Regions from separate parts of the Xanthomonas sp. NCPPB 3005 genome, predicted to be linked through region 3. Evidence: predicted binding sites of a transcription regulator. Region 3 holds the regulator's gene; each other region holds the start of a gene.

Region 1 (7,575 bases), 2.5 Mb from region 3:
GCCGTCGGTCTGGCAGCCCTGGAAGGTGGCGACCAGGGTCGCGTCGGCGGCATCGGCGCGCTGGCGCTGCAGCGGCACGCTGACCTCGGTCTGGTCGAAATACACCACCACGTTGCCGAAGTGCTCGTCCTGGTGCGAGCGGCCCTGCGGCCAGCGCGGCATGCCGGTGCGGATGCCGGCCGCGCCTTCCAGCGCCAGCGCGGTGCGGTCGCGATACAGGTAGTAGCCCGGCGCGGGGGTGAAGCGCAGCAGCAGGGTGTTGCCGTCGCCGACGATGGCTTCGAAGCCGAACGCCTGGTCCGACGGCAGCGGCAGGCCTTGCACGGCGCCGGCGCCGGCGCCGAACAACGGCTTGGCGGCTGGGCCGGCCGCGCCCGGCGCGCTGCCCGGCAGCGGCGAGGACGTGGCCGCCGTTGCGTCGGCCTCGGCCGCCGGCAGCGCCACCGTGAGCACGCGCTTCTGCGGCGGATAGCACACGCCGGCGTCGGCGCAGCCCTGGTAGCGCACCTCCACCTGCAGGCTGGTCGTGGCGGGATCGGCGACGCCGCTCTGCACCGCGTTCAACTCGCCGCGGTAGGTCTCCACCTCGCCGAAGTACGGGTCGGTCTTCTTGTGCCCGGCCGGCAGCTGCACGGTCGGGTTGGCCTTGAAGCCGCTCAGCACCCGCACCGCGATCCGGTGCCGGTACAGGTAATAGCCGTTGGCGATCTTCCAGTGCAGTTCGATGCGGCCGCGCTCGGGCGCCTGTGCGCTCAGCACGAAGGCCTGATCGACCGGCAGCAGATCCTTTTCGCTGATCGCCAGGGCGGGGAAGGCGGCCAGGGCCAGCAGGCACAGGGCGGCGATACGGTGCAGCACGGTCATCGGCTTACGGTTCCTCACGGGTTTCGGCATACACCCACTGCAGGTAGGCGGGCAGGCCGCCGGCGACCTCGACCTCGATCAGTTCGGGGACGTCGAAGGGGTGCAGTTCGCTCAGCCGCCGCTGCAACGCGGGGACGCGGTCGGCGGCGGTCTTGATCAGCAGCAGCACTTCCTCGGCCTGCTCCACGGCGTCCTGCCAGCGATAGGTGGCGTGCACGCCGGGCAGGCGGCTCACGCACGCGGCCAACCGTTCTTCGACCAAGACCTGGGCGATCCGCGCGGCGCTGGCCGGATCGGGGCAGGTGCTGAACAGCAAACGGAGTGGGGGCGAAGACATGCGGCCGACAGTATAGGGACGCCGGCAGGGCTTTGCCGGGCCTGGTTCGGGCATGAGTGCGCGCCCGCGGGCGCGCGGTTGCAGGCCTGCGCGGGGCGGCCGCGGAGGGCGCTGGCCGGGCCTGGCACTGGGCCGTGCGGCAGCGACCCGCTGCGCAGCGGGAACGGCGTGGCAGTTGGGTGGTTGTGGCGGCGGCGGGAAGGCAGGGCCGCGACGGTGCCGGGGGGCGCGCGGCAGCGGCGGCTATCTACCGCCGAGCCTTCATTGCATGTACGGGCGACGCCGGATGGCCCCGGGGCCACCCGGGTCGTTCGCAGACCCTCCGGCGCGCCGCGATCGGCGCGCCGGAGATCCTGCTCAGTTGAGCAGCTGGCAGGTCGCCGGCTTGGCCGAGGTGAACAGCGAGGAGGTCGCCCACTCCGGGTGGTCGATGAACGGATTGCGGTTGCCCTGGAAGCTGTACACCACTTCGTTGCGGGCACGCTCGGCGTCGTCCGGCGGATCCTGCTGGCTCCACGCGATCAGCGTCGACAGCAGGCCCATGTAGGCCGGCGAGGCCGAGGTCTGCACGATCTTGCTGCGGTCGTCGGTCAGTTCCAGATCCGGCTCGGACTGCCCGGTGGCCGCGTCGGTGCCGCCTTCGTAGCGGATCGCCATGTACATGACCGCGCGTGCCATGTCGCCCTTGCGGTGGTTCCACACTTCAAAGCTGCCGCCATTGCCGTCCGGGGTTCGCACCCAGTTGGAGTTGCCCGGGTAGCTGCCGCTGCCGCCGCCGAAGCCGGCGTTGGCCTCGGTGATGCGCTCGCCGCAGTTGCTGTCGCAGTTCGCGTACGGCTTGTTGCCGCGGTCGGCGTTCCAGGTGGAGTCGGTCAGGTACAGCATGTGCGTGTCGGTGTACGGCGCGTAGGGCAGGCCCTTGTCGCCGCTGGCGGTGCCGAAGCCCAGCGAGTTCGGCCAGCTGTGCTCGCGGTTGTATTTCAGCCCGCTGCCGCTGCCGGCGCGGTCGGTGACCTTGGCGTAGCTGCGGTTGCGGTAGGCGTCGAGGATGCGCCCGCTGTTGTTCGGGTCCTCGTCGGCGATCTCCAGGATGGTCCAGGTGCTGGTGCCGGAGCTGCTGCTGTACGGGTAGACGGTGTGGCCCTTGATCGTCTCGTGCAGCGAGCAGCGCAACTGGCTGGCGTTGGAGGTGTTGACCCGCGAGTAGTAGCCGCTGGTACCGCCGCCGCTGCCGCTGGCGACGCTGAAGGCGATGCTGCTGTCCTGCGCCGGATGCGCGCCGCCGGCGTCGCTGATCCTTGCCGCCAGGATGCTCAGGCTGCAGCTTTCGCCGGCGGCCAGGGCGGTGTTGGTGGAGATCGCGAACTGGCTGCCGCTGCTCGGGTAGCTCAGCGCCACCGTGCCGGACTGGCTGCAGCTCAGGCCGAACGCGCCGCTGGCCAGGGTCACCGCCTCGCTGAAGGTCACCGCCAGGTCGCCGGCGGCGGGGAAGTTGCTGGCGCCCTGCGCTGGCGTGGTCGCGGTCACCGCCGGCGCGGTATTGCTGCTGCCGCCGCTGAAGGTCTGGCCGCTGTTGCAGGCGCCGAAGCTGCTGGCCGAACTGCCGGCCCAGCTGAAGTCGGACGCGGCGCTGCCGTTGCTGCCGCGCAGCTGCAGCGAGGTGCCGGCCGCGGTGCTGTTGCTCTCGCTGACCGGCAGGTTCTGGCTGGTCAGGCCGGCGGCGGGGCCGCCGCCGCCGGTGATCGCGCCCTCGTAGCTGAGGAACTGCACCACCTGGCCGCTGCCGTCGACCAGCGCCAGGCCGTCGTTGGGGCCGTTCTGCACGCCGTTGCTGGCATAGCCGACGGTGGCGATGCGCACCTGCCCGCCGCAGGTGACCAGGCTGCCGGCCGGCACCGAGGTGGTGGCGTAGACGGCGGCGGCGCTGGGGCTGCTGCCGTTGTACAGGTAGACCTTGTAGCTGCTCAGGCTCTCGCCGGCGGTGGCGACGATCTCCACGCCCTCGCCGGTATCGCCGGCGGCGGTGGCATCGTCGTAGTGCAATTCGTTGATGAACACGGCGGCCTGGGCGTGGCCGGCCAGGGCCAGCAGACAGGCGAGAGGTAAGGCAACGGCGGATGGCTTCATCGACAACTCCTTTTGGATGGTCCCCCCTGGGTCTGCGAGCCTAGCCTGCTCCTGTGACAGCGTTGCGGAATCCGGGTACCAGTTCCGCGGCCGGGAGGGTGCCGAAGCGAAATTTTTTCGTCGCCAGCCCTTGAAAGGGCGCCGACCAGCACCACATCTTGCGCATCCCGGCGTACCGGGTTTTTTCGCGAGCGTTGCTGGCAGTCGTCACATGCGAGTGCTAACATCGCCAGCCTTTCCTAGACCAATCAATCACTTAAGAGGGTCTCTCTCAATGAGCATCAAGCCGCTTCACGACCGCGTCGTAGTCAAGCCGATCGAAGCCGACGAAATTTCCGCCGGCGGCATCGTGATCCCGGATTCGGCCAAGGAAAAGTCCACCAAGGGCGAGATCGTGGCCATCGGCAGCGGCAAGCCGCTGGACAACGGCAGCGTCCGCGCTCCGGCGGTCAAGGTCGGCGACAAGGTCATCTACGGCCAGTACGCCGGCTCCAGCTACAAGGCCGAAGGCGTCGAGTACAAGGTGCTGCGCGAAGACGACATCCTCGCCATCGTCGGTTGACGATGGCGGGAATCGGGAATGGTGAATCGGGAATCGGCAAGAGCGATTTCTGCCGCCTGCGGTTCCCGTCCCTTCCCGATCGTGCGCTTTTGACTCCCCTATTCCCTGTTCTCCATTCCCTATTCCCGAGGTAACTCCACATGGCTGCCAAAGATATCCGTTTCGGTGAAGACGCTCGTTCGCGCATGGTGCGCGGCGTCAACATTCTCGCCAATGCCGTCAAGGCCACCCTGGGCCCGAAGGGCCGCAACGTCGTGCTCGAGAAGAGCTTCGGCGCGCCGACCATCACCAAGGACGGCGTCTCCGTCGCCAAGGAAATCGAACTGGCCGACAAGTTCGAGAACATGGGCGCGCAGATGGTGAAGGAAGTCGCGTCCAAGACCTCCGACAACGCCGGCGACGGCACCACCACCGCCACCGTGCTGGCGCAGGCGCTGATCCGCGAAGGTTCCAAGGCGGTCGCCGCCGGCATGAACCCGATGGACCTCAAGCGCGGCATCGACCAGGCCGTCAAGGCCGCCGTGGCCGAGCTGAAGAAGATCAGCAAGCCCACCGCCGACGACAAGGCGATCGCCCAGGTCGGCACCATCTCGGCCAACTCCGACGAGTCGATCGGCAACATCATCGCCGACGCGATGAAGAAGGTCGGCAAGGAAGGCGTCATCACCGTTGAAGAAGGCTCGGGCCTGGACAACGAGCTGGACGTGGTCGAGGGCATGCAGTTCGACCGCGGCTACCTGTCGCCGTACTTCATCAACAACCAGCAGAGCCAGTCGGCCGACCTGGACGACCCGTTCATCCTGCTGCACGACAAGAAGATCTCCAACGTGCGCGACCTGCTGCCCGTGCTGGAAGGCGTGGCCAAGTCGGGCAAGCCGCTGCTGATCGTGGCTGAGGAAGTCGAAGGCGAAGCGCTGGCGACCCTGGTGGTCAACACCATCCGCGGCATCGTCAAGGTCGTCGCGGTCAAGGCGCCGGGCTTCGGCGATCGTCGCAAGGCGATGCTGGAAGACATGGCCACCCTGACCGGCGGCACCGTGATCTCCGAGGAAGTGGGCCTGGCGCTGGAGAAGGCGACCATCAAGGACCTGGGCCGCGCCAAGAAGGTGCAGGTCTCCAAGGAGAACACCACCATCATCGACGGCGCTGGCGACAGCTCGGCGATCGAGTCGCGCATCAAGCAGATCAAGGCGCAGATCGAAGAGACCTCTTCGGACTACGACCGCGAGAAGCTGCAGGAGCGCGTGGCCAAGCTGGCCGGCGGCGTGGCGGTGATCAAGGTCGGCGCTTCGACCGAGATCGAGATGAAGGAAAAGAAGGCGCGCGTCGAAGACGCCCTGCACGCGACCCGTGCGGCCGTGGAAGAAGGCGTGGTCCCGGGCGGCGGTGTGGCCCTGGTGCGCGCGCTGACCGCGATCGGCGAGCTGAAGGGCGCCAACGAAGATCAGACCCACGGCATCCAGATCGCGCTGCGCGCGATGGAAGCGCCGCTGCGCGAGATCGTCACCAACGCCGGTGAAGAGCCGTCGGTGATCCTGAACCGGGTCAAGGAAGGCACCGGCAACTTCGGCTACAACGCCGCCAACGGCGAGTTCGGCGACATGGTCGAGTTCGGCATCCTGGATCCGACCAAGGTGACCCGTTCGGCGCTGCAGAACGCCGCGTCGATCGCCGGCCTGATGATCACCACCGAAGCGATGGTGGCCGAAGCGCCGAAGAAGGACGAGCCGGCCGGCGGCGCTGGCGGCATGGGCGGCGGCATGGGCGGCATGGGCGGCATGGATTTCTGATCCGCGCCGGCGCAAGCCGACCTGCAGTACGCAGTGAAAAGGAGCCCCGCAGCGATGCGGGGCTTTTTTTATGCGTTTGCGGGGCATGCACGCGCCGCGCGCATGGCCGAGTAGTCGTGGCGAATCGCGGCACGGCGGAGCGTAGGAGGCAGGGCGATTGCCCGCGGCGACGCATGCCGCACAGCACACAGCGAAGCCTCGCGCGCGGAGGGCGGTGCAAGGGTTCGCTGCGCGGCCGGTGGCGGCGCATCCCGCGCAAATCGGCGCCTCTCGCAGCGAATCGCGCATAAAGCGGCATCGTCTACAAGATCCATGTGGCGACGTGTTGACAACGTTGTCGCCGCATTGCAGGTTAGGTCCGCGAGCGCGTCAGGGGATAGGCGCGCCCGCACCGCTCGTCTTCCTTCTGCGCGCCGATGAGGCGCAACGCAGCGCGTGCCATCGCACGCGTGCGGCTGCGCTGTGGGCAACGACACGAGGCTCCTCGTGTGGTCGCGGGACGGAGACGCGCATCGTCGCCGCCGTCGTCCGTCGGCGTTCCACGCCAGCCCGCAGCAGGGAGATCCGCATGCCTCGTCACCCCTTCACCACTCTCGCGCTCGGCATCGTGCTGGCGTTGCATGGCGCGCCCGACGCGCTGGCGCAGGACGCCACCGACGATGCCGCGCCCAAGGCCGCCGCCACCGACCTGGGCCAGGTCGTGGTCACCGGATCGCGGATCAAGCGCTCGGAGGTGGAGGGCGCCGAACCGGTGGTGGTGATCAGCGCGCAGCAGATCCAGCAGGAAGGTTTCCTCACCGTGTACGACGTGCTCAACACGTTGAACCAGCAGGGCAGCGTCGAGGCCGATACCAAATACGGCTCGCACACGCCCAACGCCTCGCCGGTGAGCCTGCGCGACCTCGGCCCGGGCCGCACCCTGTTGCTGGTCAATGGCCACCGCGTCGCCGATTACCCGCAGCCGTATGCGGGCGAGAGCAACTTCGCCAACTACAGCAGCATCCCGTCGGCGGCGGTGGAGCGGATCGAGATCCTTACCGGCGGCGCCTCGGCGATCTACGGTTCCGATGCGGTGGCCGGCGTGATCAACGTGATCCTGAAGAAGGGCTACGAGGGCAACCAGGTGCGGCTGCGCGGCGGCACCGCCACCGAAGGCGGCCGTGACGTGTTCGACCTGTCCTGGGTCGGCGGCACCAGCGGCGACAGGTGGAACCTGACCTATGCGCTGCAGTGGACGCGGCGCGATCCGCTGTCGGTCGGCGAACGCCCGAAGATGGACGACCAGGACGACGAGTCCTACAGCAACTGGACCGCGCAGGCGCGCAAGTACGGCTTCAATTCCTACACCGGCCTGACCCTGCTCGACGCCGACACCAATCAGCGCCTGGCGCCGCCCAGCGGCACCTGCGCGCGCTTCGGCGGCCAGTTCGTCGATTCGCAGCGGCTCAGCTACGACTACAACAGCAGCACCCTCACCAACCTCGGCGGCTATTGCGGCATGGCCCACGACTACGCCGACTGGCTTGCGGCCAGCGGTGGCGACAGCGGCTCGGCCTATCTGTACGGCACCTTCGATTTCGACAACGGCATGCAGGCCTGGAGCACGCTGTCGGTGAACAAGAGCATCGGTTACTGGACCTACGATCCGCCCTACGTCTATCTGGGCCCGTTCCACGACACCGGCACCGACCGCAACCTGTACGCGATCCGCCAGCTGACCCGCTACGAATCCGGCGGCTGGAAGAACCTGGCCAACACCACCAAGGAACTGTCCTGGGATCTGAGCGCCGGCCTCAAGGGCACGCTGGCCGACCGCTTCGACTGGGAAGTCGCGCTCGGCCGCGCGCGCTACACCACCGACGAATACGTGCGTACCGTGGACACGCAGAAGGCCA
Region 2 (7,575 bases), 1.7 Mb from region 3:
CGAGGAAGGCGACGCGATCAGCTTCGCCTGCGAGCGCTATGCGATGAGCCTGCCGGACATCGAGGCCTACATCGAGCAGAAGATCCCGGTCGAGCCGGTCACCGCCGAATTGCTGGTGGCGCTGCCGCGCACTCCGCGCGCTGTGGTCGAAGGCGAAGCGGTCGAGGTCGATGCGGATGCCGACGAGAGCATCGGCGACATCTTCCGCGAGGCGCGTGCGCAGCGCGAGGCCGACGAACAGCGTCGCGGCGGCGGCAGCAGCCGCGGCAAGCCTGGCGGCGGCCGCAGCGGTCCTGGCGGTGCCGGCGGCCGCGGCGAAGCGCGCGGTGCCGACGGCAAGCCGCGGCGCCCGCGTACTCCGCGCCCGGCCGACGCCGCGGCAGCGCCCGCAGCCGTTGCGGAAGCGCCGGCTGCGGGCGCCACCGAGGCGGCCGCAGTGGTCGCGGCGCCCACGCCCAAGCCGGCCCGCCCCGCCGTCGACGGCGCGCCTGCGGCGGACGGCGAGCGCGCGCCGCGCAAGCGCCGGCGTCGTCGCGGCGGCCGTCCGCTGGAAGGCGCCGAGGGTGCGGCGACTGCCACCGTCGCGACCAGCGACGCGCCGGCCAAGCCGGTGCAGGTCAGGGCCGCGCGCCAGGGCGAGCGCGCCGCCGCGCCGGCCGCCGCGGCGAACGATTCGTTCCTGACCCGCCTCGGCCGCAAGCTGCGTTCGCTGGTCTCCAGCTCCTGATGAACCGGTCCTCCACCGTTCGCGGCGCGCGCACGGTGGACGAAAACCCGGGCCGCTCCGGCATAATCGCCGGATGAGCGTTCTGCGGTTCGACAATGTCAGCAAACAGTACGCCGGTGGCCACGAGGCGCTGGTGGACGTCAGCTTCCAGGTGGAGGAGGGCGAGATGCTGTTCGTCACCGGCCATTCCGGGGCGGGCAAGAGCACCTTGCTCAAGTTGATCCACCTCAGCGAGCGCCCGTCGCGCGGTGCGGTGCTGTTCGGCGAGCGCAACCTGCTGAAGGTGCGCGGGCGGCGCGTGCCGCTGCACCGGCGCGAGGTCGGCGTCGTGTACCAGGACCACCGCCTGCTGATGGACCGCAGCATCGCCGAGAACGTGGCGCTGCCGCTGATCCTGCGCGGCACCCGCCGCGCCGAGATCGGCAAGCGCGTGCGTTCGGTGCTGGAGCGGATGGGCCTGGGCCATCGCGAGAAGGCGCTGCCGTCGCAGCTGTCGGCCGGCGAGCAGCAGCGCGTCGGCATCGCCCGGGCGATGGTCGCCGAACCGCGCCTGCTGGTCGCCGACGAGCCCACCGGCAACCTCGACCCGACCCTGGCCGCCGAGATCATGCAACTGTTCGCCGAATTGCCGGCGCGCGGCACCAGCGTGCTGGTGGTCAGCCACGACCTGGCGCTGCTCAAGCAGATGCGCAAGCGTGTGCTGATTCTGGACCACGGCCGCCTGGCCGACGACATCTCCCCGCAGGACCTGGCCGAATGAGCGCACGCAATGCCGGCGGCGCCGCCGCGCCCTCGCGCCTGGGCGTGTGGTGGGACCACCACCTGCACAGCATCGTCTACAGCCTCGGCCGGGCCATGCGCAAGCCGTGGGCGACGCTGCTGACGATGGCGGTGATGGCCCTGGCCCTGGCGTTGCCGCTGGGGCTGTCGATCGCGCTGGACAACCTCAAGCAGTTCGCCGGCAGCGTGCAGCAGTCGCGCGACATCAACGTGTTCCTGAAGACCGACATCGATGCCGCCGCGGCCAACGCGCTGGCCGCGACCCTGCGCGGCCGCGCCGACGTCGCCGCGGTGGCGCTGCGCACGCCCGAGCAGGGCATGGCCGAGCTGCGCGACAGCGCCGGGCTCGGCGAGGCGCTGGACGCGCTCGACGACAACCCGCTGCCGACGCTGCTGATCGTCACCCCGGCCGCGGCCGACGACGCGCAGCTGGCCGCCTCGCTGAGCGCGCTGCCGCAGGCCGACCTGGTCCAGCACGACGCGTTGTGGCGCAAGCGCCTGGACGGCTGGCTGCGCTTCGGCGAGCGCCTGGTACAGGTGCTGTCGGTGCTGCTCGGCGCCGGCGCGGCCTTGGTGGTCGGCAACACCGTGCGCCTGGACATCCAGTCGCGACGCGAGGAAATCGGCGTGCTGCAGTTGCTCGGCGCCAGCGACGGTTTCATCCGCCGCCCGTTCCTGTACCTGGGCGCCTGGTACGGCTTCGGCGCCGGGGTGCTGGCGCTGGGCCTGATCGCCGCTTCCGGGCTGGCGCTGGGGCCGCCGCTGGCGGAACTGGCCGACAGCTACGGCAGCCATTTCGCACTGCACGGGCTGGACGCCTTGCACTCGGCGTTCGTGCTGCTCGGCACCCTGCTGCTGGGCTGGCTCGGCGCCTGGCTGGTGACCGGCCACTTCCTGCGCCAGACGCGTCCCACCGATACCTGAGGCGCGCATGTCCCGGCACGAGCTCAAGCACCTGATCAGCGACGCCCCGCGGGTGATGGTCGTGGACGGCTCCAAGCTGGTGCGCAAGCTGATCGCCGACGTGCTGCACCGCGAGCTGCCGGATGTGGAAGTGGTCGGCTGCGCCAGCATCGCCGAGGCGCGCGCCGCGCTGGAGGCCGGCCCGGTGAACCTGGTCACCACCTCGCTGGCGCTGCCCGACGGCGACGGCCTGGCCCTGGCGCGCAGCGTGCGCGAGGCCGCCGGCCAGGCCTACGTGCCGGTGATCGTGGTCTCCGGCGATGCGCAGCAGCACCTGGTCGAACGCCGCTTCACCGAATACGTCACCGACTACTTCGACAAGGCGCTGGGCCACGAGGCGCTGGCGACCTTCATCCGCGGCTACGTGCAACCGCAGCCGGTGGTCGGCGCCACCATCCTCTATGTCGAGGACAGCCGCGTGGTGGCCGAGGCGACCAAGCGCATGCTCGAGCGGCAGGAGTTGCACGTGGTGCACGTGCTGACCGCCGAGGACGCGTTCGCGCTGCTCACCGCCGAATCGCTGGGCCGCACCACCCGCCGCATCGACCTGGTGCTGACCGACGTCACCCTGAAGGGCGAACTCAACGGCCGCGACGTGGTGCAGCGCATCCGCATCGACTTCGCCTACGGCAAGCGGCGCATGCCGGTGCTGGTGATGACCGGCGACAGCAATCCGCACAACCAGTCCGAACTGCTGCGCGCCGGCGCCAACGATCTGGTGCAGAAGCCGATCGAGGAGCGCCTGCTGGTCACCAAGGTGCTGTTCCAGCTGCGCCTGGCCAAGCTCAACGACACTGCCGTGACCTTCTGACCGATCTGCCGAACCTGCATGAGTAGCGAAGACGACACCCGGATCCAACTTGAACCCTCGTGGAAGGCGCGGGTCGGCGACTGGCTGCTGCGCCCGGAGATGCGCGAGCTCGCCGCGTTCCTGCGCCAGCGCAAGGCCGCCGGCGCACGCGTGTTCCCGCCCGGGCGGCAGATCTTCGCCGCGTTCGACGCGACCCCGTTCGACCAGGTCGAGGTGGTGATCCTCGGCCAGGATCCGTACCACGGCTACGGCCAGGCGCACGGGCTGTGCTTCTCGGTGCTGCCCGGGGTGCCGGTGCCGCCGTCGCTGCTGAACATCTACAAGGAGATCGAGGACGACCTGGGCATCCGCCGTCCCGATCACGGCTGCCTGTTGCCGTGGGCGCAGCGCGGCGTGCTGCTGCTCAACGCGGTGCTGACGGTCGAGGAAGGCCGCGCCGGCGCGCACCAGGGCAAGGGCTGGGAGGGCTTCACCGACCACGTCGTGGAGACCTTGAACCGCGAGCGCGAAGGCCTGGTGTTCCTGCTGTGGGGCAGCTATGCCCAGGCCAAGGGCAAGGTCATCGACACCCGCCGCCACCGCGTGCTGAAGGCGCCGCATCCCTCGCCGCTGTCGGCGCACCGCGGCTTCCTGGGCTGCAAGCATTTCTCCGCGGCCAACGAGTACCTGCGTCGCCGCGGCGCCACGCCGATCGACTGGAGCCTGCCGCCGCGCGCGGCGCTGGACCCGGCCTTGGCCGGCGGCTGAACCGTGGTTCGACGGCGTCGCCCGGAGCGCGCCGCGTGTACGCAAATTTCGCAGCCCGGGTGCTAGTTTTGGCGCTCGTAAGCGGTTACGCCCGTCTTTCCCAGCGTTCCAGTGGCTTCTGTCACAGTCCGTTTCCTGATTCGAATGTTCCATAAACGGAACGCAGGAACTTTTTACTGTACCCAGCAGTCTAGTTAGTTGACTGCTAAGATGAGCCCTATGAGCCAGACCATACCTGCCACCGCGCTGGTGGCCAACAACCTCCCGATCCCCAGTCCGCTCGGTTCGCTGGATGCCTATATCGGCGCCGTGCACCAGATCCCGGTGCTGACGTCCGAAGAGGAACGCGCGCTGGCGGTGCGCTACCGCGACCAGGAAGACCTGGATGCGGCGCGCGAACTGGTGCACTCCCATCTGCGCTTCGTGGTCCACGTCGCCCGCGGCTACAACGGCTACGGCCTGCCGCTGGGCGACCTGATCCAGGAAGGCAACATCGGCCTGATGAAGGCGGTCAAGCGCTTCGACCCGGAAATGGGCGTGCGCCTGGTCAGCTTCGCGGTGCACTGGATCCGTGCCGAGATGCACGAGTACATCCTGAAGAACTGGCGCATCGTCAAGGTCGCCACGACCAAGGCGCAGCGCAAGCTGTTCTTCAACCTGCGCAAGTCCAAGACCCGCCTGGGCTGGATGAACGCGGCGGAAGTGACCGCGGTCGCCAAGGACCTCAACGTGTCCGAGCGCGAGGTGCTGGAGATGGAGTCGCGCCTGTCCGGCCGCGACATCGGCTTCGATGCGCCGTCCGACGACGACGACGACCATGCGCCGCCGTCGCCGGCCGCCTACCTGATGGCTGCCGAGGAAGATCCCTCGCAGGCCTACGAGCGCGCCGACAGCGAGGACAACCAGCTGCAGCTGCTGCGCGAAGGCCTGGCCGAACTGGATGCGCGTTCGCGCGACATCATCAAGCGCCGCTGGCTGGATGCCGACAGCAAGATCACGCTGCAGGAGCTGGCCGACGAGTACGGCGTGTCGGCCGAGCGCATCCGCCAGATCGAAGCCAACGCGCTGAAGAAGATGAAGGCGTTGTTCGTGGCGTGAGTGGTGCGCCCAGCTGCGGATGATCGATCCGCCAAGCAAGAAGGCCCGGTTTTCCGGGCCTTTTTCGTTGCGCCAACGCGAGCGAAGACCGGCGCTGGCGAGCCGCATTGCGGCCGCCAGGGTTGCGGGTTACGGCTCCGGCGGCGGCCGCGCCACCGGCAGGTGCCAGCCATAGCGGATCGCCATGAAGCGCAGGCCGAAGCACAGCGTGGCGCCGATCGCCAATCCCCAGGGCTGCGGCAGGTGCAGCGCGTGCGCCGCGGCGACCACGCCGCCGCCGAGCAAGGCCGCCACCGCGTACAGCTCGGCCTGCAGCACCACCGGCGTGCGCGCCACCAGCAGGTCGCGGACGATGCCGCCGCCGATGCCGCTGAGCATGCCGAGCAGGGTCGCGCTGAGCGGACCCAGGCCGAACGCCAGCGCCTTGCTGGTGCCGTACACCGCGAACAGCGCCAGGCCGAGCGCGTCGAAGATCTGCACCGGGTTGCGCAGGCGCTCGACCGTGTTGTGGCTGTAGAAGGTCAGCAGCCCGGCCAGGCAGGCGACGCCGAGGTAGCGCGCGTCGCCGAGCGCAGCCGGCGGGGTGGCGCCGATCAGCACGTCGCGGGCGATGCCGCCGGAGACCGCGGCCGCGCACGACAGCACCAGCACGCCGAACAGGTCCAGGCGGTGGCGCACGCCGACGGTGGCGCCGCTGATCGCGAACACGAAGGTGCCGAGCAGGTCGAGCAGGAACAGAAAGGTCGCCAAGACGGCACTGCGCAGCGGCAAAGGGCGGCTAGGATCGCAGCCCCGCCGCAGGGTGTCACGCGGCCGCTGGCGGTTCCGCTGGCGCGGGCGCAGGCTCGGCCGGGCGTTCGTCGTCGCCGAGGATGATGCGCGCCGCGCGCTGGTAGCTCCAGTACGCCCAGGCCCAGTTGAGCAGCACCACCAGGCGGTTGCGGAAGCCGATCAGGAAGAACACGTGCGCCGCCAGCCAGAACCACCAGGCCAGCAGGCCGGACAGCTGCAGGCGGCCCAGGTGCACGATCGCGGCCATGCGCCCGATGGTGGCCAGGTTGCCGTAGTCGGCATAGCGGAACGGCGCGTCGCCGGGTTCGCCGCGCAGCCGTTTCGACAGATTTTCGGCGACGTGCCGGCCCATCTGCTTGGCCGCCGGCGCCACCCCGGGCACCGGCTTGCCGTCGGCCTGCTGCAGGGCGGCCAGGTCGCCGGCCACGAACACTTCCGGATGCCCGGGGATGCTCAGGTCCGGCTGCACCTGCACGCGGCCGCTGCGGTCCAGCGGCACGTCCAGGGTCCGCGCCAGCGGCGAGGCGGCCACGCCGGCGGCCCAGACCACGGTGCGTGCGGGCACGAAGGTACTGCCCAGTCGATAGCCGCTGGCGTCGATGTCGGCCACCGGCACGCCGGTCAGCACTTCCACGCCGAGCTTTTCCAACTGCCGTTGCGCCTTGGCCGACAGCCGCTCCGGGAACGAGGCGAGCACGCGCGGGCCGGCTTCGATCAGCCGCACCTTGGCCTCGGCGGGATCGATGCGGCGGAATTCGTGCTTGAGCGTATGCCGCGCGATCTCGGCCAGGGTGCCGGCCAGTTCCACCCCGGTCGGGCCGCCGCCGACGATGGCGAAGCTGAGCCAGGCCGCGCGCGCGGCGGGGTCGCTCTCGGCTTCGGCGCGTTCGAACGCCAGCAGCAGGTGGCGGCGCAGGTGCAGCGCGTCGTCCAGGGTCTTCAGGCCGGGCGCGTGCCTGGCCCATTCGTCGTGGCCGAAGTAGGCATGGGTGGCGCCGGTGGCGACCAGCAGGTAGTCGTAGTCCAGCGTCTCGCCGCCGGCCAGCTGCACCTGCCGTGCCTGCTTGTCCAGGCGCACCACTTCGCCCAGGCGCACTTCCACGTTGTCCTGCTTGCGCAGGATCTGCCGCAGCGGCGCGGCGATGTCCGGCGACGACAGGCCGGCGGTGGCGACCTGGTACAGCAGCGGCTGGAACAGGTGGTGGTTGCGGCGGTCGATCAGGGTGATGCGCAGCGGCGCCTTGGCCAGCGCGCGCGTGGCCCACAGCCCGGCGAAACCGCCGCCGACCACGATCAGGTGCGGCACGGGCGGGCTAGCCATGCAGGACTCCAGGGACAGGCAAAGACGAGGCGCAAGCGGCTGTCGGCACGCTGGCGACGGCTGCGGACGCTGCACGCACGCGGTGCGGCGCGGCGCCGTGATGCACGCAGCGGTCGAGGCGCCGTGCAGGAACTGGGGGCTGGAACGGCATGGCCCTATAGTAGCGCGATGGCAGGCGCAGGCAGGGATGCGGAGGGCGCGTGGAGATGCGAGCGACAGCAACGGATCGGCCTCTGGTTTCGCCCGCGGCAACGCCGTCGCGGGTGGGCGGCCTGCTGTTCGCGCTGAAGACCCGCGTGCTGCAACTGCGCCGCGCGCTGCGCGATCTGCGCGGCG
Region 3 (7,575 bases):
TGGCGAGCGCGGGTGCGGCAAAGCAAGCGCACAGCAGCAGCGCGGCAAGGCGGGCAACAACGGAACGGCCGATGTCCATGGCGAACCCTGCACTCCAGATGCGCCGCGATCGGCGTAGCGGCATGTTCGCATGCCGGACTGCGCCACGCAGGGTGACGCGGCGCAGACAGCGCACGCTAGCGATGCGCCGCCAGCGCGGCCGCGTGGGCATTGCGCCGACGCGGCCCGCGCGGAAGGATCAGGAGGTCATCCGGTCCCAGAACCCCTTCCGTGCATCGCCGTAGTTCAAGGGCTGGGATCGGGATGCGGGATTGGGGATTGGTAACAGCAGCACAGCGGCGATCCCTCTCGAAACCGGCATTCGATTCGCACGCAATCGATCGCAATCCAGAAAACCGAAAAGGCACGTACCGGGCTCTCACCCTGCACGTGCCTCTTCCACCGGTCCACACACTCGCGACCGCCGCCAGGGACCCGCCGTTGCGAATCCCCAATCCCGAATCCCCAATCCCGGCTCTACGACGTCATCCGGTCCCAGAACCCCTTCACCCCGTCGATGAAGGTCGCCGACTTCGGCGAATGCTTGCGCGCATCCTCGCCGGTGAAGGTGGATTCGAACTGCTCCAGCAGTTTGCGCTGGTCGGCGGTGAGATTGACCGGGGTTTCCACCACCACGCGGCAGTACAGGTCGCCCTCGCTGCGGCTGCGCACCGAACGCACGCCCTTGCCGCGCAAGCGGAACAGCTTGCCGGTCTGGGTCTCGGCCGGAATGCGGATCTCCGCCTCGCCGCCCAGCGTGGCCACGCGCACGGTGTCGCCGAGCGCGGCCTGGGAGATGCGGATCGGCACTTCGCAGTGCAGGTCGTCGCCGTCGCGCTGGAAGATCGCATGCTCGCGCACCCGCACTTCCACATACAGATCGCCAGGCGGGGTGCCGGCCGGACCGGCCTCGCCTTCGCCGGACAGGCGGATGCGGTCGCCGTTGTCCACGCCGGGCGGAATCTTCACCGACAGCACCTTGGTTTCCTCGACGCGACCGGCGCCGTGGCAGGTACCGCACGGGTTCTGCACGATCTGGCCGCGCCCGGCGCAATGCGGGCAGCTCTGCTGCATCGCGAAGATGCCGCGCTGGATCCGCACCTGGCCGCGCCCCTGGCAGGTCGTGCAGGTCTCCACCTTGCCGTCTTCCGAGCCGCTGCCGTGGCAGTGTTCGCATTCGCCCAGGGTCGGAATCTCGATGCGCCGCTCGATCCCGGCCACCGCCTCTTCCAGATCCAGTTCCAGCACGTAGCCGATGTCGGCGCCGCGCCGCGCCGCGCGGCCGCCACCGCCGCCGGCGCCCCCGAAGATGTTGCCGAAGATGTCGCCGAAGATGTCGCCCATGTCCGGGCCGCCAGCACCGCCACCGCCGCCCATGCCGCCCATGCCGTGCTCGAACGCGGCATGGCCGTGCGCGTCGTACATGCGCCGCTTGTTGCCGTCGGACAGGACCTCGTAGGCCTCCTTGCACTCCTTGAACGCCGCCTCGGCGGCGTGGTCGCCAGGATTGCGGTCGGGGTGGAACTTCATCGCGCAACGGCGATAGGCCTTCTTCAGCTCGTCGTCGTTGGCGGTACGGGCCACGCCCAGCACTTCGTAGTAGTCGCGTTTGCTCATGGCTGGGAATGGGCGATGGGGAATGGGGAATGGTTCAAAACGGGCATCCTGTAGCGATAGTCATAGCGGCGATGGAACCGGGAACCTTAAAACGGCGAAGGAGCGGAGCCTGAGCACCGCTCCTTCGAGAACCGATTCCCTAAGCCTGGATCACGCCTTCTTGTCGTCCTTGACCTCGGTGAACTCGGCGTCGACCACGTCGTCGCCGGCCGCGGCCTGCGCGCCGCCCGGCGCAGCGCCCGGCTGCTCGCCGGCCGCCGCCGCCGCGTACAGCGACTGCCCGGCTTCTTCCAGCACCTTGGTCTTGGCCTCGATCTGGCCCTTGTCGTCGCCCTTCATCGCCGTTTCCAGGTCCGCCAGGGCCGACTCGACCTTGCCGATCACGTCGCCGCCGACCTTGCTGCCGTGCTCGGTGATCGCGCTGCGGGTGGCGTGGATCAGGCCGTCGGCCTGGTTGCGCGCCTGCACCAGCTCATGGAACTTCTTGTCTTCCTCGCGGTTGGCTTCCGCGTCGGCGACCATCCGCTGGATCTCGTCGTCCGACAGGCCGGAGCCGGCCTTGATCTCGACCTTCTGTTCCTTGTTGGTCTTCTTGTCCTTGGCCGACACGTGCAGGATGCCGTTGGCGTCGATGTCGAAGGACACCTCCACCTGCGGCAGGCCGCGCGGCGCCGGCTCGATCCCGGACAGGTCGAACTTGGCCAGCGACTTGTTGTAGCGGGCCTGCTCGCGCTCGCCCTGCAGCACGTGCACCGTCACCGCGGACTGGTTGTCCTCGGCAGTGGAGAAGGTCTGCGAGGCCTTGGTCGGGATCGTGGTGTTCTTCTCGATGATCTTGGTGAACACGCCGCCCAGGGTCTCGATGCCCAGGCTCAGCGGGGTCACGTCGAGCAGCAGCACGTCCTTGACGTCGCCGGCCAGCACGCCGCCCTGGATCGCCGCGCCCAGCGCCACGGCTTCGTCCGGGTTGACGTCCTTGCGCGGATCCTTGCCGAAGAACTCGGCCACCGCCTGCTGCACCTTCGGCATGCGGGTCTGGCCGCCGACCAGGATCACCTCGGTCACGTCGCTGGCGCGCAGGCCGGCGTCGTTGAGCGCGGTGCGGCACGGCTCGATCGTGCGCTTGACCAGGTCCTCGACCAGCGCCTCGAGCTTGGCCCGGGTCAGCTTGATGTTGAGGTGCTTCGGGCCCGACGCGTCGGCGGTGACGTACGGCAGGTTGACTTCGGTCTGCTGCGAGGACGACAGCTCGATCTTGGCGCGCTCGGCCGCATCCTTCAGGCGCTGCAGCGCCAGCGGATCCTTGCGCAGGTCGATGCCCTGGTCCTTGTTGAATTCCTCGACCAGGTAGTCGATGACGCGCTTGTCGAAGTCTTCGCCGCCCAGGAAGGTGTCGCCGTTGGTGGCCAGCACTTCGAACTGCTTCTCGCCGTCGACGTTGGCGATCTCGATGATCGACACGTCGAAGGTGCCGCCGCCCAGGTCGTACACCGCGATCTTGCGATCGCCGCCCTGGCCCTTGTCCAGGCCGTAGGCCAGCGCCGCGGCGGTCGGCTCGTTGATGATGCGCTTGACGTCCAGGCCGGCGATGCGGCCGGCGTCCTTGGTCGCCTGGCGCTGGCTGTCGTTGAAGTACGCCGGCACGGTGATGACCGCCTCGGTGACGGTCTCGCCCAGGAACGCCTCGGCGGTCTTCTTCATCTTCTCCAGCACCTGCGCGGAGATTTCCTGCGAGGCCAGCTTGCGGCCGTCGGCGGTGGCCACCCAGGCGTCGCCGTTGTCGTGCTGGACGATGCCGTACGGCACCAGGCCGATGTCCTTCTGCACTTCGGCGTCGGTGAACTTGCGGCCGATCAGGCGCTTCACCGCGTAGAAGGTGTTCTTCGGATTGGTGACCGCCTGGCGCTTGGCCGAGGCGCCCACCAGCACTTCGCCGTCCTTGGTGTAGGCGACGATCGAGGGCGTGGTACGGTCGCCTTCGGAATTTTCGATGACGCGGGCCTTGCCGCCGTCCATGATCGCCACGCACGAGTTGGTCGTGCCCAGGTCGATGCCGATGATCTTGCCCATTGGATGACTCCTGAAAATTTCTGGTGTCCGGCCGCTGCCGGGGTCTGGTTCGGATATAGGGATGGCCGCAGGTCATTCAAGCCATCACCGCAAATTAGCGTTCTGCCGCGGCCGCGCCCGATTCAGGCGCGCACCGCCGCCGCCACGCGTCAATCGTGCTTCGCGACCACCACGAGCGCCGGCCGCAGCAGGCGCTCGTTGAGCAGGTAGCCCTTCTGGAACACCTGGATCACATGGCCGGGGGCGACGCCGTCGGCCTCGGCCTGGCTGATCGCCTGGTGATGTTCCGGGTTGAACGGCTGCCCGGTCGGGTCGAGCAGGGTCAGGCCGTTGTCGGCGGCGACCTTGAGCAGCTGCTTGTAGGTCAGCTCCAGGCCGTCGCGCAGCGGGCTGGGTTCGCTGCCGGCGGCGCTCAGGCCGGCGTCCAGGCTGTCGAACACCGGCAGCAGGTCGCCGAGCAGGCGCTCGTTGGCGAACTTGCGCGCCTGCTCGACGTCGCGGGCGATGCGCTTGCGCTGGTTTTCCAGGTCGGCGCGCTCGCGCAGCACGTCGGCCTTGAGCAGCGCCAGCTCGGTGCGCAGCGTCTCGATCTGCGCCTGCAGCGGATCGGTCGCCGGCTGCTGCGCCTCGGACAGGTGTTCAGAATCGAATTCGGGGTGGTCTTGGTTCATTTCCGGTTCCCTGGCGGGAGATGCACCCGCCCTACCGGACCACCTATGTGGGCGTGCGGGGCGGATTCAAGATGCTGTGTTGCATTTGGGGAATGGGGAGGCGGAAATCGGGAATGGGAAAAGCAGGCGGCGACCGCGGGGCCGCTGCCGCCGGCTGGCCACACTGCCGTGCGCGCTAGCGCTCTGTCGGCGGGGTCGGGTCCAGGGCCGCGCCCAGGACTTCGGCGGCGGTCTGCACCAGCGGGATCACCCGGTCGTAGTCCATGCGCTTGGGGCCGATCACCCCCAGCACGCCCAGCACCTGGCCGCCGGCCATGTACGGCGCGGTGACCAGCGACACGCTCTCCAGCGGCACCACCCCGGTTTCCTCGCCGATGAAGATGCGCACCCCCGGCGCACGGATGGTGCGCTCCAGCAGCTGCAGGATCTCGCGCTTGCTGGCGAAGATCTCGAACAGCTCGCGCAGCCGCTCCAGGTCCGACAGGTCCTGCACCCCCATCAGCTTGGTCTGCCCGGCCAGCACCATGTCGTCGCCGGCCGGGGCCAGCGCCTGCTCGGCCAGCTCCACGCTGTGCGCCAGCAGCAGCTCCATCTCGTCGCGCGCGTGGCGCAGGTCGCGCACCAGGCTGGCGCGGATGTCGGCCAGCGCACGCCCGGCGAAATGCGCGTTCAGGTAATTGGCCACCCGTTCCAGCTCGGCCGGTTCGTAGGCCTTGCGCGGTTCGATGACCCGGTTCTGCACCTCGTTGTCGGCGAACACCAGGATCGCCAGCACCCGGCGCGCGTCCAGCGGCACAAAGTCGATATGCCGGAACGCGAACTGCTCGCGCTTGGGCGCGCTGACCACGCCGACGAAGTGGGTCATCGCCGACAGCAGCTCCGAAGCGCTGCCGAGCAGCGCCTGGGTGCCGGCGGCATTGCTCATCTCCGCGCGCAGCCGCGCCACCTCGCCCTCGCCCGGCGGGCGCATCTGCACCAGGCTGTCGACGAACACCCGGTAGCCGGTGGCGGTGGGAATGCGCCCGGCCGAGGTGTGCGGCGAGCTGAGCAGACCGGCGTCCTCCAGGTCGGCGAGGATGTTGCGGATCGTCGCCGGACTCACGTCCAGCCCGGCGTGGCGGGCCAGGGTCTGCGAGCCGACCGGTTCGCCGTCGCGGATATAGCGCGAGATCAGCGTGCGCAACAGCTGCCGGGCGCGTGGGTCGAGCGAGGAGTGGACCGGGGAGGCGCGCATGCAATCAATCCGTGAGACTGGACACTAGATAATGGCTGCATGCCGGCTTGGCAAGTCATTGGCCCACCTACCCCCGCGTGCTAGCGTTGCGCGCCCCTGGATCCCGACCCCCATGCTCAGACATCTCTCGATCAAGGATTTCGCCGTCGTCCGCGGCACCGAACTGGAATTCGGCGCTGGCATGACCGTCGTGTCCGGCGAAACCGGCGCCGGCAAGTCGCTGATGGTGGACGCGCTCGGCTTCCTGTCCGGGCTGCGCGCCGACAGCGGCGTGGTCCGCCATGGCGCCGACCGCGCCGAACTGTCGGCCGAATTCGCCGTGCCCGAGGCCGCCCCGGCGCGCGCCTGGCTGCGCGAGAACGAGCTCGACGACGACGACCAATGCCAGCTGCGCCGGGTGATTCGCGCCGACGGCGGCTCGCGCGCCTGGATCAACGGCCGCCCGGTGACCCTGTCGCAGCTGGCCGAACTGGCCGGGCACCTGGTCGAGATCCACGGCCAGCACGAACACCAGGCGCTGCTGTCGCGCGGCAGCCAGCTCGGCCTGCTCGACGCCTACGCCCGCAACGAGGCCGAACGCGCCGCGGTGCGCGCCGCCGCCGCGCGCTGGCAGGCGCTGCTGGCCGAGCGCGAGACGCTGCTGGCGCAGGGCGACGTGTCCGACCGCATCGGCTTCCTCGAGCACCAGCTGGCCGAGCTGCAGCGCGAGGACCTGGAGCCGGCGGCGATCGCCGCGCTGGACGCCAACCATCGCCGCCAGGCCCACGCCGCGGCGCTGATCGGCGCCTGCGAGGGCGCCGCGCAGCGGCTCAACGGCGACGAAGCGCCGGCGGTGCTGGAACTGCTGCAGCAGACCCGCCACGAACTCGGCAAGGTGGGCGAATACGAGCCGCGCCTGGCCGAGGTCGAAGCGCTGATCGACAGCGCCACGATCCAGCTGGAAGAGGCGCTGGCGCTGGTCGACCGGGTGCGCGACGACCTCGATGCCGATCCGGCGCAGTTCGAGGACATGGAACGCAAGCTGGGCCGGCTGCACGACCTGGCGCGCAAGCACCGGGTCACCCCGGACACGCTGGGCGAGCACCGCGACGCGCTGCTGGCCGAGGTCGAGGGCCTGCGCGGGGCCGGCGAACGGCTGGACGTGCTGGATGCGGAGATCGCCCGCGCCACCCAGGCCTGGCGCGACGCCGCCGCCGCGCTCAGCGGCACCCGCCAGCGCGGCGCGCAGGCGCTGTCGCGCGACACCACCGCGCTGATCGGCGAACTGGGCATGGGCGGCGGGCGCTTCGAGATCCAGCTCGAGCCGCACGAGGCCGAGCGCCCCGACCCGGCCGGCGCCGAGCGCGTCGAATTCCTGGTCGCGGCCAACGCCGGCCAGCCGCCGCGGGCGCTGCGCAAGGTCGCCTCCGGCGGCGAGCTGTCGCGCATCTCGCTGGCGATCGAGGTCGCCGCGCTGGGCCTGGACGCGGTGCCGACGATGGTGTTCGACGAGGTGGACTCGGGCATCGGCGGCGCGGTCGCCGACATCGTCGGCAAGAAGCTGCGCGCGCTCGGCGAGCAGCGCCAGGTGCTGTGCGTGACCCACCTGCCGCAGGTCGCGGCGCAGGGCCACGCCCACTACCGGGTCAGCAAGGCCCCGGTCGAGGGCATGACCCAGAGCTCGGTCGAACTGCTGGCGCCGCGCCAGCGCGAGGAAGAGCTGGCGCGGATGCTGGGCGGGGTCGAGGTCAGTAAGGAAGCCCGCGCGGCGGCCAAGCGGCTGCTGCAGAGCGCTGGCTGAGAGCGGCTGTTCCTGGATTCGGCCACGCTAACGCCACTGTTGAAGCGCCTGCAGTACCGTTCCGCCGGGCTGGCGGCCTGGATTTCGGCTCGGTCGCGTGGGGTGTCCCCGCGCGCATGCACTGGGGAGTCCCGAGCCATCAGGTGATAGGAAGCTTGCAGGCT

The links. The regulator HrcA, encoded in region 3, represses chaperone genes, less so after heat shock. The targets are predictions, from matches to a motif close to TTNGCACTCNNNNNNNNNGAGTGCNAA.
Region 1: AB8810_RS21235 (co-chaperone GroES) is a predicted target of HrcA. The motif match lies at 3,526-3,552, and genes of this name have one in related genera.
Region 2: rpoH (RNA polymerase sigma factor RpoH) is a predicted target of HrcA. The motif match lies at 4,211-4,237, and genes of this name have one in related genera.

The regions. Positions count from the first base shown of each region.
Region 1 covers NZ_CP166096.2:4,910,427-4,918,001, reverse strand. The annotation lists gene AB8810_RS21250 (protein-disulfide reductase DsbD family protein) at 1-864, opposite strand, end outside; gene cutA (divalent-cation tolerance protein CutA) at 869-1,201, opposite strand; gene AB8810_RS21240 (endonuclease) at 1,559-3,328, opposite strand; gene AB8810_RS21235 (co-chaperone GroES) at 3,603-3,890, shown strand; gene groL (chaperonin GroEL) at 4,031-5,680, shown strand; gene AB8810_RS21225 (TonB-dependent receptor plug domain-containing protein) at 6,249-7,575, shown strand, end outside.
Region 2 covers NZ_CP166096.2:709,921-717,495, forward strand. The annotation lists gene rhlB (ATP-dependent RNA helicase RhlB) at 1-727, shown strand, start outside; gene ftsE (cell division ATP-binding protein FtsE) at 801-1,487, shown strand; gene ftsX (permease-like cell division protein FtsX) at 1,484-2,431, shown strand; gene AB8810_RS03235 (response regulator) at 2,439-3,281, shown strand; gene ung (uracil-DNA glycosylase) at 3,300-4,028, shown strand; gene rpoH (RNA polymerase sigma factor RpoH) at 4,248-5,126, shown strand; gene AB8810_RS03250 (trimeric intracellular cation channel family protein) at 5,256-5,876, opposite strand; gene AB8810_RS03255 (NAD(P)/FAD-dependent oxidoreductase) at 5,932-7,239, opposite strand; gene AB8810_RS03260 (VanW family protein) at 7,503-7,575, shown strand, end outside.
Region 3 covers NZ_CP166096.2:2,385,008-2,392,582, reverse strand. The annotation lists gene AB8810_RS10305 (hypothetical protein) at 1-79, opposite strand, end outside; gene dnaJ (molecular chaperone DnaJ) at 517-1,656, opposite strand; gene dnaK (molecular chaperone DnaK) at 1,807-3,726, opposite strand; gene grpE (nucleotide exchange factor GrpE) at 3,876-4,397, opposite strand; gene hrcA (heat-inducible transcriptional repressor HrcA) at 4,573-5,631, opposite strand; gene recN (DNA repair protein RecN) at 5,744-7,411, shown strand.